2 regions of the Arthrobacter sp. SLBN-83 genome follow, and region 2 is predicted to be linked to the other one. Evidence: riboswitches for the same ligand, from Rfam matches in the RefSeq annotation. Region 2 holds a riboswitch; the other holds the start of a gene.

Region 1 (4,977 bases), 1.7 Mb from region 2:
CGCCGTCCTGATCCTGCTGCCCGCGTAGGGGATGCCGCCCCGCCACCTGAACCCGAGGGCCAGCCAGGCGCAGACGGCCCGTTCAAGTGCCCAAAGCGGAGCGCACCATGCTGCCGAGGCGGGGAAGACGGCGGTCCCGTTGTGCCGCCGTCGTCCGATTTCTGCAAAGGCGACGGCCGCCGCGGAGAGTCCGCCCAGGGCCATTCCCCGCACCTGGCCTGGAAGGAAAAATCCTGCTGCCGCTGCCGGCAGCAGGGCGAGCTCGGCGGCCAGCCGTCGCGGCTGCGCGAAGCCGTCGTAGGCCTGGCGCACGCGCTGGCGCAGGAAGTGCCGGGCAGTGGGCGGCCTGCGGGCCACGAACAGGTCCGGAAGGATCCGCTCCCTCCCGCCGGCGGCCTTGATGGTCCTGATGAGCTCAAGGTTTTCGAACAGGACACCCGCATAGCCGCCGGTGGCCAGCAGCGCGTCGCGGCGCACACCGAGCGTTCCCGGGTAGTCGGCAGACCAGGCGCGGTTGACCAAGGTCCGGGCCGTATCCCACCGGCCGTGCCAGGGGAGGGGCACGAAGTAGTTCTGCGGCCGCACCACGTCAGCGGACTTCAGGTAATGGACGACGGCGGTGAGGGCCTCGCGCGTGTAACGGACGTCGTCGTCGGCGATGACAAGGAAGGACGCGCCTGAGGTGCGCAGGCCGGCCATGACGCCTGCAACCTTGCCGTTACTGGCCCGCCCGTCAAGGGCTATGCAGTCCGGCCGGATGTGGCGGACCGCTGCGGGAAACGCGGCACGGTGGCGGTCAAAGAAGTGGGGGTCCGAGCCGTCCACCACGGCGACGGGGATCCAGCCCGCAAGGTGGCGGAGGTAGTCCGTCAGCTCTGCCAGGCCCGAGTCCTCTGTCCAGCGCAGGGGAAGGATGTACTCCGCGTCAGTGACCAGGTGGGGCCCCACCTCCCTTACCGCGGGCGCACCTGCCGCGGCGGCGCCTGTCACGCCGCCGCCCGGAGTGACGTCTGCCCAGCTTCCCAGGACGACATCAGGTGGGCGGAAATGCGGCTGTCGATGGCCATGACGGCCGTGGCCCCGAACAGCACGTCGGCAAGCAGTTGAGGTTCAGCCTCCACCAGGCCGCCGGCAAGGTCGCGTCCCGCGATCTGTTCGTGGACGGCGTCGGCCTCCACGTGCTCGTCAAAGTAGTGCGTGACGTCCGGGCCGAAGCCGTGCCGGCGGAATCCGTTGCCGTAGAAGCGGTTGGGTTGGGAGGACGTCATTTCGTAGATTGCCAGGTGCCCGGTGATGGCGCCGCGGAGCCGCCGGTTCAAACCGCAGAGCGACATGAGGTTGACGGAGGCCAGGGACATCGCGGGGACGGCGTCCACGTAGGCGCCGTAGCTGTCGTCCAGGCCCAGACCGCGCATGGTCCGGGCGAACAGCGCGCTGTGCATCCGCTCAGGCCGCCCGCCGCCGTATTCGTCCGCCTGGATTTCCACCAGGGCCGCCTTGGGGCGGCCGCTGAGCCGCGGAATGGCCCAGGTGTGCGGATCGGCTTCCTTCAGCTGGTACATGGATTTGTGGACCAGGAACTCCTTGAGCTGGTCCAGCGTGGCTTTCCTGGCCACGTAGCGGGACACGCTGGGACCAGTGTCCGTGGCGGCCAGGCCGAAGAGGACGTCGGCAACGGCGTCGCTGGTCATGGCAACCCCGCCGGGCAGTTCGAAGTTCCCGGCGGCCTGGTGCGCGGCAGCGCGCAGTGCCGCTTCGAACGGTTCCTCGATCAGCCGGCGGACCCTGATCAGCGACGGCTCCCACTCCCAGTGGTCCGAAACGCCGTCCAGGCCGGAGTAATGGAGTTCGTAAAGGCAGAACAGCGCGAGTTGGATGTCCTCGTCGGCAATGATGTCGCCGGTGCCGGCCAGCTGCCGCGCCACCAGGGAGTACAGCCCGTCCAAGCCCGGCCCGGCGGTGCCCGGAGCCTGCGCCAGGACCTCGAACAATGCGCTGCTGACGGGTCCTCTGGTTTCCGGGATTCTCATGGGGCTCCTTGGTCTGCCGCGCTGCTGACGGGAACGAACGCAGGGCCGCCCATGGTGAGTCCCATGCCCGTCCTCCTCGAAACCCGGGAGACTACATAGTAAGCATGATTACTAATAAAAGCTAAGCGCGCCGGCCTCCATGCTCCACGCCGTCGCGCACGGCCGGTCACATCCGGTCCGATTGGCGCCGGCAGCCCTCAATGCAGCCCCGCCCGGTGTAAACTGGACCACGCCCGGAAGGGCAACCAAAAGCCTTACCCAAACCAAAAAGCAACACTAAAAACGACAGGGGAGCGCCGCCGTCGGGCATCCTGGCACAAGCCGGGCACCGCAGGTGGGCGCTGAGAGTGCGGACAGCCGCAGACCCTCGAACCTGATCCGGTTAGTACCGGCGCAAGGGAGTCGAGTTCTCAAAGTGTCGCGGCTGCACGGCAACGGGCCGTCAGCCGGGTCCACTTTCCCCTCCTGTTTCCCAGGAGGATCACATGAGCACTGCAGCAATCAAGAAGACCACCAGCAGGTCCTGGCGCGTCGTGGATATCGTGGTGGCCGCGCTGGTGGCCATCGCCGGCGGCGTCATCTTCTGGGCGTGGGACCAGGGCGCGGCAGCGTTGTCGGCCCCCATGAACGCCGCCTACCCACCCCTCACCGGGCTGCTGGCCGGCGGATGGATGATTCCGGGCGTGCTGGGCATGCTCATCATCCGCAAGCCGGGCGCGGCCCTGTTCTGCGAAACCGTGGCCGCCACCGGCGAGCTGCTCATGGGCTCCCAGTACGGCGCCTCGGTGCTGTTCTCCGGGTTCATCCAGGGCCTGGGTGCGGAGATCATCTTCGCCGTCTTCGTTTACCGGAAGTTCAACCTGCCCGTCTCCCTGTTGGCGGGCGCCGCGGCCGGCTTCTTCTGCGGCCTGAACGACTCGTTTGCGCCGTGGGGCTGGAACATCGCCTACTCGGGCGCGGACAAGTTCGCCTACATCGTCCTCACCACCATCTCCGGCGCGGTCCTGGCCGGCGGCCTGTCCTGGCTCGCCACCCGTGGCCTGGCCCGCACTGGCGTGCTGAGCTCCTTCGCCTCCCGCAAGGCTGCCACGGAGCCAGTCTTCTCCTGATGGCACCCTCCCAGGGAGCAGCCGGCGCCGTGCGCCCAGCCGCCGTCACCGCCCGCGGCTGGGGCTGGCGGCACGCTGGCAGGGCCAAGCCTGCCGTCCATGCCCTTGACCTGGGCATCACCCCCGGCGAGCGGGTGCTGCTGCTTGGCCCCTCGGGCGCCGGAAAGTCGACGCTCCTGCATGCGCTGGCCGGCGTGCTGGGAGACATCGACGACGACGGCGAGGCAGGCGACGCCGACGAGTCCGGTTCGCTGCTGGTTGACGGCGCCGTGCCCAGGTCCCAGCGCGGCCGCGCCGGGCTGATGCAGCAGGACCCGGAGACGCAGGTGGTCCTATCGCGGGTGGGGGACGACGTCGCCTTCGGCGCCGAGAACCTCGCCGTGCCCCGCGAGGCCATCTGGGCGCGCGTGCACGAGGCGCTTGCCGACGTCGGACTGTCCCACCTCCCGCTGGACCACCCGACGTCGGCCTTGTCCGGCGGGCAAAAGCAGCGCCTGGCGCTCGCTGGGATCCTGGCCATGCGCCCGGGGCTGATCCTGCTGGACGAGCCCACCGCCAACCTGGACCCGGACGGCGTGCTGGAGGTCCGCGACGCCGTGGCGCGCTGCCTGGACAAGACCGGAGCCACGCTGGTGGTGGTGGAGCACCGCGTGTCCGTGTGGAAGGACCTGGTGGACCGGATCGTGGTCCTGCAGCCCGGTTCGTCAACCGAACCTGCCGTGCTCCTGGACGGGCCACCGGACCGGGTGCTCAGCGAGGCGCGGACCATGCTCGCCGCCGCAGGAGTCTGGGTCCCCGGGTACGTCCCGGCCACCCGTGCCCGCTCTGCCGTGCCGGCCGCGGGAACGGGTAACTTGCTGCTGGCCGCGGAACAACTGGGCGTTTCCCGGGAGCGTCCGCGCCGCCAAGGCTTCCGCAAAATTCCGCCGGTACCGGTCCAGGAAGGCGTGGCCGCGCAGGTCCGCGCCGGCCAAGCCCTGGCCATCACCGGTCCCAACGGCGCCGGCAAGTCCACGTTCGCGCTGACCCTCGCCGGCCTCCTGGAACCGGTATCCGGAAAGGTCTCCGCCACCCTGGATCTCGGCCGCGGTGCCGGCATCGACCCGTTCCGGTGGAAGGCCGAGCAGTTGATTTCGCGCGTGGGGACGGTGTTCCAGGAGCCTGAGCACCAGTTCGTCACCGGCAAGGTGCTGGATGAGCTGCGCTTTGGTCCCCGGCACCTGGGCCACGGTGAGGACCGGGTTGACGAGCTGCTGGAGCGGCTGCGGCTCACCCAACTGGTGGACGCCAACCCCTACACGCTCTCCGGGGGTGAAAAGCGGCGGCTGTCCGTGGCCACCGTCCTTGCCGCCAGCCCCCAGGTCCTGGTCCTTGACGAGCCCACCTTCGGGCAGGATGCCAACACGTGGGCAGAGCTGGCGTCGTTCCTGTCTGAGCTGCTTGACGCCGGGACGGCGGTGGTTTCCGTGACCCACGACGCCGAATTTACGGAGGCGCTGGGCGGCGAGGAGCTGCGCATGGCGGCTGCGGCAGAGGTGGCGCCATGAGGCAGCAACTCACCCTCAGCGGTAACCGCGCGCTGCTGGCCCGCGCCAACCCGCTCAGCAAATTTGCGGCGGTCCTGCTCATCACGGCCGTCCTTGCCCTGTCCATCGACTGGGTTTCGGCATCCGTGGCACTGGTCTTTGAGCTTCTGCTGTTTCCCCTGGCCGGGCTCACTCTCTCCCTGTTGTGGCAGCGCGGCTGGCCGTTGATCCTCGCGGCCGCGATAGGCGGCTGGAGCACCTCCATCCTGGCCCCGGACAGTGGCAGGATCCTGCTCGACGCCGGCCTCTGGA
Region 2 (4,977 bases):
TGAACGCGGTGACCATCGCTGCCCTTTCATGATCGGAGGCTTTCCGCCCCGCTTCATCCACGATGGCAATAGCCCGGCGGGTGGCCTCGGCGAAAGCCTCGTCGGCATAGGTGCGGAGCCAGGCAGCGTAGGCATGCCCGTCCGGCTCGCCGGCGGCAAGGAACTGCGCGTGCAGCTTCTCCCCCACCTCGGCATAGAGCCAGAAGCAGGGCAGGACGGCGGCAGCGAGGACTGCGTAAGAGCCCGACGCCGAAGCTGCGGTGAGGTGGTCCACGTAGGCCTTCGTGACGGGGCCAAGTCCGCGCTGGGCGGGCCGGGTGCTGAGCCAGGAGCGGTGGAGTTCCGTTTCCACTTCCAGGCAATGCTGGGCCGATCCTGCCCAGAACAGCTGTTCGGCCTCAGAGGGGGCCAGGGCGCTGGTGCGGGCCAGCACGCGGGAGTAACCGTTGAGGTACAGGGCGTCCTGGGCCAGATAGTAGGCAAAGTCCTTCTCGGCCAGGTCTCCGGCGGCCAGGCCGCGGATGAAGTCCAGCGCATAGATATCGTCGAGGTCCTGCTGGGCTTCCGCCCACAGCCTGGCCGCGAAGCCGCCTTCCTGCAGTGCCGGCCGCAGGTGGTGGAAGTGGTGCACGGGTCCGTTCCCCTGGCCCACCTCCAGCAGGCCCGAGTTCTCAAGGGCACCGGCCAGCCAGGGCTTGACCGTCCGCAGTGACGCTTCCCAATCGCCCAGGCGGGCCTGCACCGTTGCCATGGCAGAGGAAAGGGAGCAGCCGGTGCCGTGGCTGTTGCGGGTGGCGATCCGGTGGCCCGGGACTTCCACAACATCCTGTCCCAGCAGGCCCGCGGTGTTGACCAGCGCGTCCGGGCAGTACTCCCCTGCCAGGTGCCCGCCCTTGACCAGCACGGTTGCCCCGGTGGCATTGGCCAGGCGCCGGCCCTGGGCCAGTGCCTCGTCCCAGTCCCCGGCGGGGGCCGCGCCCACCAGCATGGCCAGTTCGGGCAGGTTGGGGGTGATGAGATGGGCGAGGGGCAGCAGTTCCCGCAGCGCGGCTTCCGCCGACTCCTGCAGCAGCCGGTCACCGCTGGTGGCCACCATCACCGGGTCAAGAACCACGACGGCGGGACGCACCTTTTCGAGCCACCCGCGCACAGTGCGGATCACTTCCCGGTCACCCAGCATGCCGATCTTGACGGCGTCGATGCTGATGTCGTCACTGACCGCATCCAACTGCTGGGCCAGGAAGGCGGCCGGAGGAACATGCACAGCCTGTACGCCCTGCGTGTTCTGGGCCGTGAGGGCGGTGATGGCGGCCATGCCATAGCCCCCGTGCGCAGCGATGCTTTTCAGATCTGCCTGGATGCCTGCGCCGCCTGACGGGTCCGAGCCCGCAATGGAGAGGACGCGCGGAACGTCCCGGCCTGCGGGCAACGCGGCGGATGCATCGGATGCAGTTGGCAGGGGCATGGAAAGGGTGGAAGACAAGAGACATCCCTTCGCCGGTACTAGCCGGACAGGTTCAACGGGTCTGGATCTCAGCCGGCCTGTGCGCGGCACCCCGTGTCGGTTTCCAGCCTAGCGGCTGGGGCCTGTCCGCAGGAAAGGTGACAGCACCTCCTGCAGCGGAGACCGGGCTGCCGCATATAAGAATCCCCGCCCTGTGGACGTTTCCCCTTGAAATACATGGGGGAAACGTCCTCAAAACGGGGACTTCTGGATGTTCCTAAGCTGCTGCCTGTCCTGGCCTCCGGCTTACAGCTCCGAGGCCGGAACGCCGACGCCGAGGATGATGGGTTCCTCTGCCGCCTTGCCCTGTTCCGCGGTGGCCTGTGCCTTGTCCGTTTCCGGGGCCTTGGCTGCGTGCGAATGGCCTCCGGCAGTGGCCTGGACGTTTTCGTGGTGCTGGACAGCGGTCTGGTTCGCGGCACCCTGGGCACGGCTGGCGCCGCGGTGGCGCCGCGGCCTGCGCTGCCGGGACTGTTCCAGCGTGTGGTCCGAATAGTCCTTTTCGGCTGGAGCTTCCACTGCGGGGCGGGCTTCCGCTCCCCCGGTTTCGGCTTGCCCTTCCGGCGCGGGCTGTTCCGTTGCCGGCTGTTCCGCTGCCTCCGGCGCCTCGACGGTCTTGGCTGGAGCGTCCTCAATGGACGACGCCGGCTGGCCGAGGTGGGCGAATGCTTCAGCCAACCGGTCCAGGGTGAGGGCCGGCTTGGGCTGCTGCTCCTCCGCGTGCTCCACGAACGGAAGCGGGACTTCCTCGCCGCCGAACGTCAGGACAGCTGCGGGACGCGTGGGGGCATCGGCGTCGTGCTTCTCCTCTGCCGGAGCGGGCGCAGGCGGGGCTGCGGGCACCTGCCGGGTTGCCGCCACCTCGTCGTCGTGCAGGTGCGCAGCGTGGGCAGCAGCGGCGATGTTTGCCAGGGCAAGCCGGGTGGCTTCTGCCTTGGCATGCCGCTCGGCGTCCGTAGGCTCCGGGTGGACGGTGTGGACCTGGACGGCAGGCACCGGCGCGGCTTCGGGCTGCTGGCCGCCGCGTCCGCGCCGCCGCTTGCGTTCCGAACGTGCGCCGGGCTGGTTGTTGTCAGTTCGCTGGCCTTCGGTGCGGTGGGCTTCCGGCCGGGCTTCGGGCCGGTTGTCGCTGCGCTGGACGTGGTGGTGCTCGGCGGCAACGACGTTGGCGCGGCGGTGCTCCACGGGATCGTCGTGGGTCACCACGCCGCGGCCGGCGCAGGCCTCGCACTGTTCGCCGAAGACTTCCAGCAGCCCGGTGCCCATGCGCTTGCGGGTCATCTGGACCAGGCCGAGGGAGGTCACTTCGGCAACCTGGTGCTTGGTGCGGTCGCGGCCCAGGCATTCGACCAGGCGGCGCAGTACCAGGTCGCGGTTGGATTCGAGCACCATGTCAATGAAGTCGATCACGATAATGCCGCCGATATCGCGCAGCCGCAGCTGGCGCACCACTTCCTCGGCAGCTTCGAGGTTGTTCTTGGTGACGGTTTCCTCGAGGTTGCCGCCGCTGCCGGTGAACTTGCCGGTATTGACGTCCACCACGGTCATGGCCTCGGTGCGGTCGATCACCAGGGAGCCGCCGGAGGGCAGGAAGACCTTCCGTTCGAGGGCCTTGTGGATCTGCTCGTCGACGCGCCAGGCGGAGAAGATGTCCTGGTCCTTGGTCCACTTCTCGAGCCGGCCCACCAGATCGGGCGCCACGTAGGTCACGTAGGCCTCGATGGTGTCCCAGGCCTCCTCGCCGGAAACGATGAGCTTGGAGAAGTCCTCGTTGAAGACGTCGCGGACAACCTTGATGGTCAGGTCCGGTTCGCCGTAGAGCAGCTCGGGGGCCAGGATCTTGGTGGACGCCGCCTGGCTTTCGATGCCTTCCCACTGGGCGCGCAGCCGGTTGATGTCGTGCGTGAGTTCTTCCTCGGACGCACCTTCGGCGGCGGTGCGCACAATCACGCCCGCGTGCTCGGGCAGCCGGTCCTTGAGGATGCGCTTGAGGCGGTTGCGTTCGACGTCGGGCAGCTTGCGGGAGATGCCGGTCATGGAACCGCCGGGCACGTACACCAAGTAACGGCCGGGGAGCGAGATCTGGCTGGTGAGGCGGGCACCCTTGTGGCCCACGGGGTCCTTGGTCACCTGGACCAGCACGGTGTCGCCGGACTTCAGCGCGTTTTCGATGCGGCGCTGCTTGCCTTCGAGGTTCACGGCCTCCCAGTTGACCTCGCCGGCGTACAGGACGGCGTTGCGGCCGCGGCCGATGTCAACGAAGGCAGCTTCCATGGAGGGCAGCACATTCTGGACCTTGCCCAGGTACACGTTGCCGATCAGCGAGTCCTGCTGGGTCTTGGACACAAAGTGCTCGGCCAGGACGCCGTCTTCGAGGACGGCGATCTGGATCCTGTCGTCGCGCTGGCGGACGATCATTTGCCGGTCCACGGACTCACGGCGCGCCAGGAACTCGGCTTCGGTGATAACCGTGCGGCGGCGGCCCGTGTCGCGAGATTCGCGGCGGCGCTGTTTCTTCGCCTCCAGTCGGGTGGAACCCTTGACACTGGTGACGCGGTTGCTGGCGGGCGCCTCGCTGACAGTCCGCGGGGCGCGCACGCGCGTCACCGTGTTGGGGGGATCATCGTCCCCGCCGCCCGTCAGCTCAAGGTCCTGGTCCCCGCGGCGGCGGCGACGGCGACGGCGGGACGTCACGCCGTCCTCCACCGTCCCGGAGGTGTCCTCGTCGGCTTCGTCCTCGGCGTCGGCATCAACGATGCCGTCCTCGTTGTCCTCTTCCGCCCTGTCACCGATCCGGCTGCGGCCCCTGCGGCCACGGCTGCGGCGCCGGCGGCGGTTGGAGGAATCGTCCGTATCTTCGGTTTCCTCCTCCTCAGGCTCCTCTGCGGCGGGGGCCGCGGGACGGACCACGGTGCTGAGGTCCGGCGCCTGGAAGAGCACTGAGGTGGGCGAAGCGGGCTCCAGGAACAGGGAGGCGAAGGGGCTGGCCGCTGCCGCGGCTTCAGGTTCGCCGCCCTTAGACGCTGCGGGGGTTTCCTGCGCCGCCCCGTTGGCGGTTTCCACGGCCTGCGCGGCTGCCGGCTCCTGAACTGTCTCCTGCGCAGCGGCTGGCTCTTGAACTGTCTCCTGCGCGGCGGCCGGCTCCTGCACTGACTCCTGTGCGGCGGCATCCGGTGCTGCTGATCCTTCCACCACGGCTTCAGCGGCGGCGGGGGCGGGCTCGGCGGAGGCGGGGGAAGCAACCTTGCGGGTGGCTACCCGACGGCGGCGGACCGGCTTGCTTTCGACGTCCGCGGTTGGTTCCGCAGCGGGTGCGGCGGCGGCAGCCTCAGCAACGGAGCTGGCAGCGTCAGCAGCCGCCGACCCGGCGGAGGCGTCAACGCCGGCACCGTCGGCGGCGACACGCTGGTCAGCGGGGGTGGCTTCCTCCGCGAAGGTGGGCAGCGTCTCCGCAACCTCCACCTTCTTCCGGG

What was found. Region 2 has a riboswitch for thiamine pyrophosphate ahead of thiD (bifunctional hydroxymethylpyrimidine kinase/phosphomethylpyrimidine kinase). Riboswitches for the same ligand answer to the same signal wherever they lie in the genome.
Region 1: another riboswitch for thiamine pyrophosphate. It lies ahead of FBY30_RS07780 (ECF transporter S component); the one in region 2 lies ahead of thiD (bifunctional hydroxymethylpyrimidine kinase/phosphomethylpyrimidine kinase).

The regions. Positions count from the first base shown of each region.
Region 1 is NZ_VFMX01000001.1:1,705,315-1,710,291, forward strand. It holds gene FBY30_RS07770 (glycosyltransferase) at 1-990, opposite strand, end outside; gene FBY30_RS07775 (iron-containing redox enzyme family protein) at 987-2,030, opposite strand; TPP riboswitch at 2,308-2,448, shown strand; gene FBY30_RS07780 (ECF transporter S component) at 2,516-3,139, shown strand; gene FBY30_RS07785 (ABC transporter ATP-binding protein) at 3,139-4,686, shown strand; gene FBY30_RS07790 (energy-coupling factor transporter transmembrane component T family protein) at 4,683-4,977, shown strand, end outside.
Region 2 is NZ_VFMX01000001.1:3,437,291-3,442,267, reverse strand. It holds gene thiD (bifunctional hydroxymethylpyrimidine kinase/phosphomethylpyrimidine kinase) at 1-1,465, opposite strand, end outside; TPP riboswitch at 1,473-1,569, opposite strand; gene FBY30_RS16100 (Rne/Rng family ribonuclease) at 1,751-4,977, opposite strand, start outside.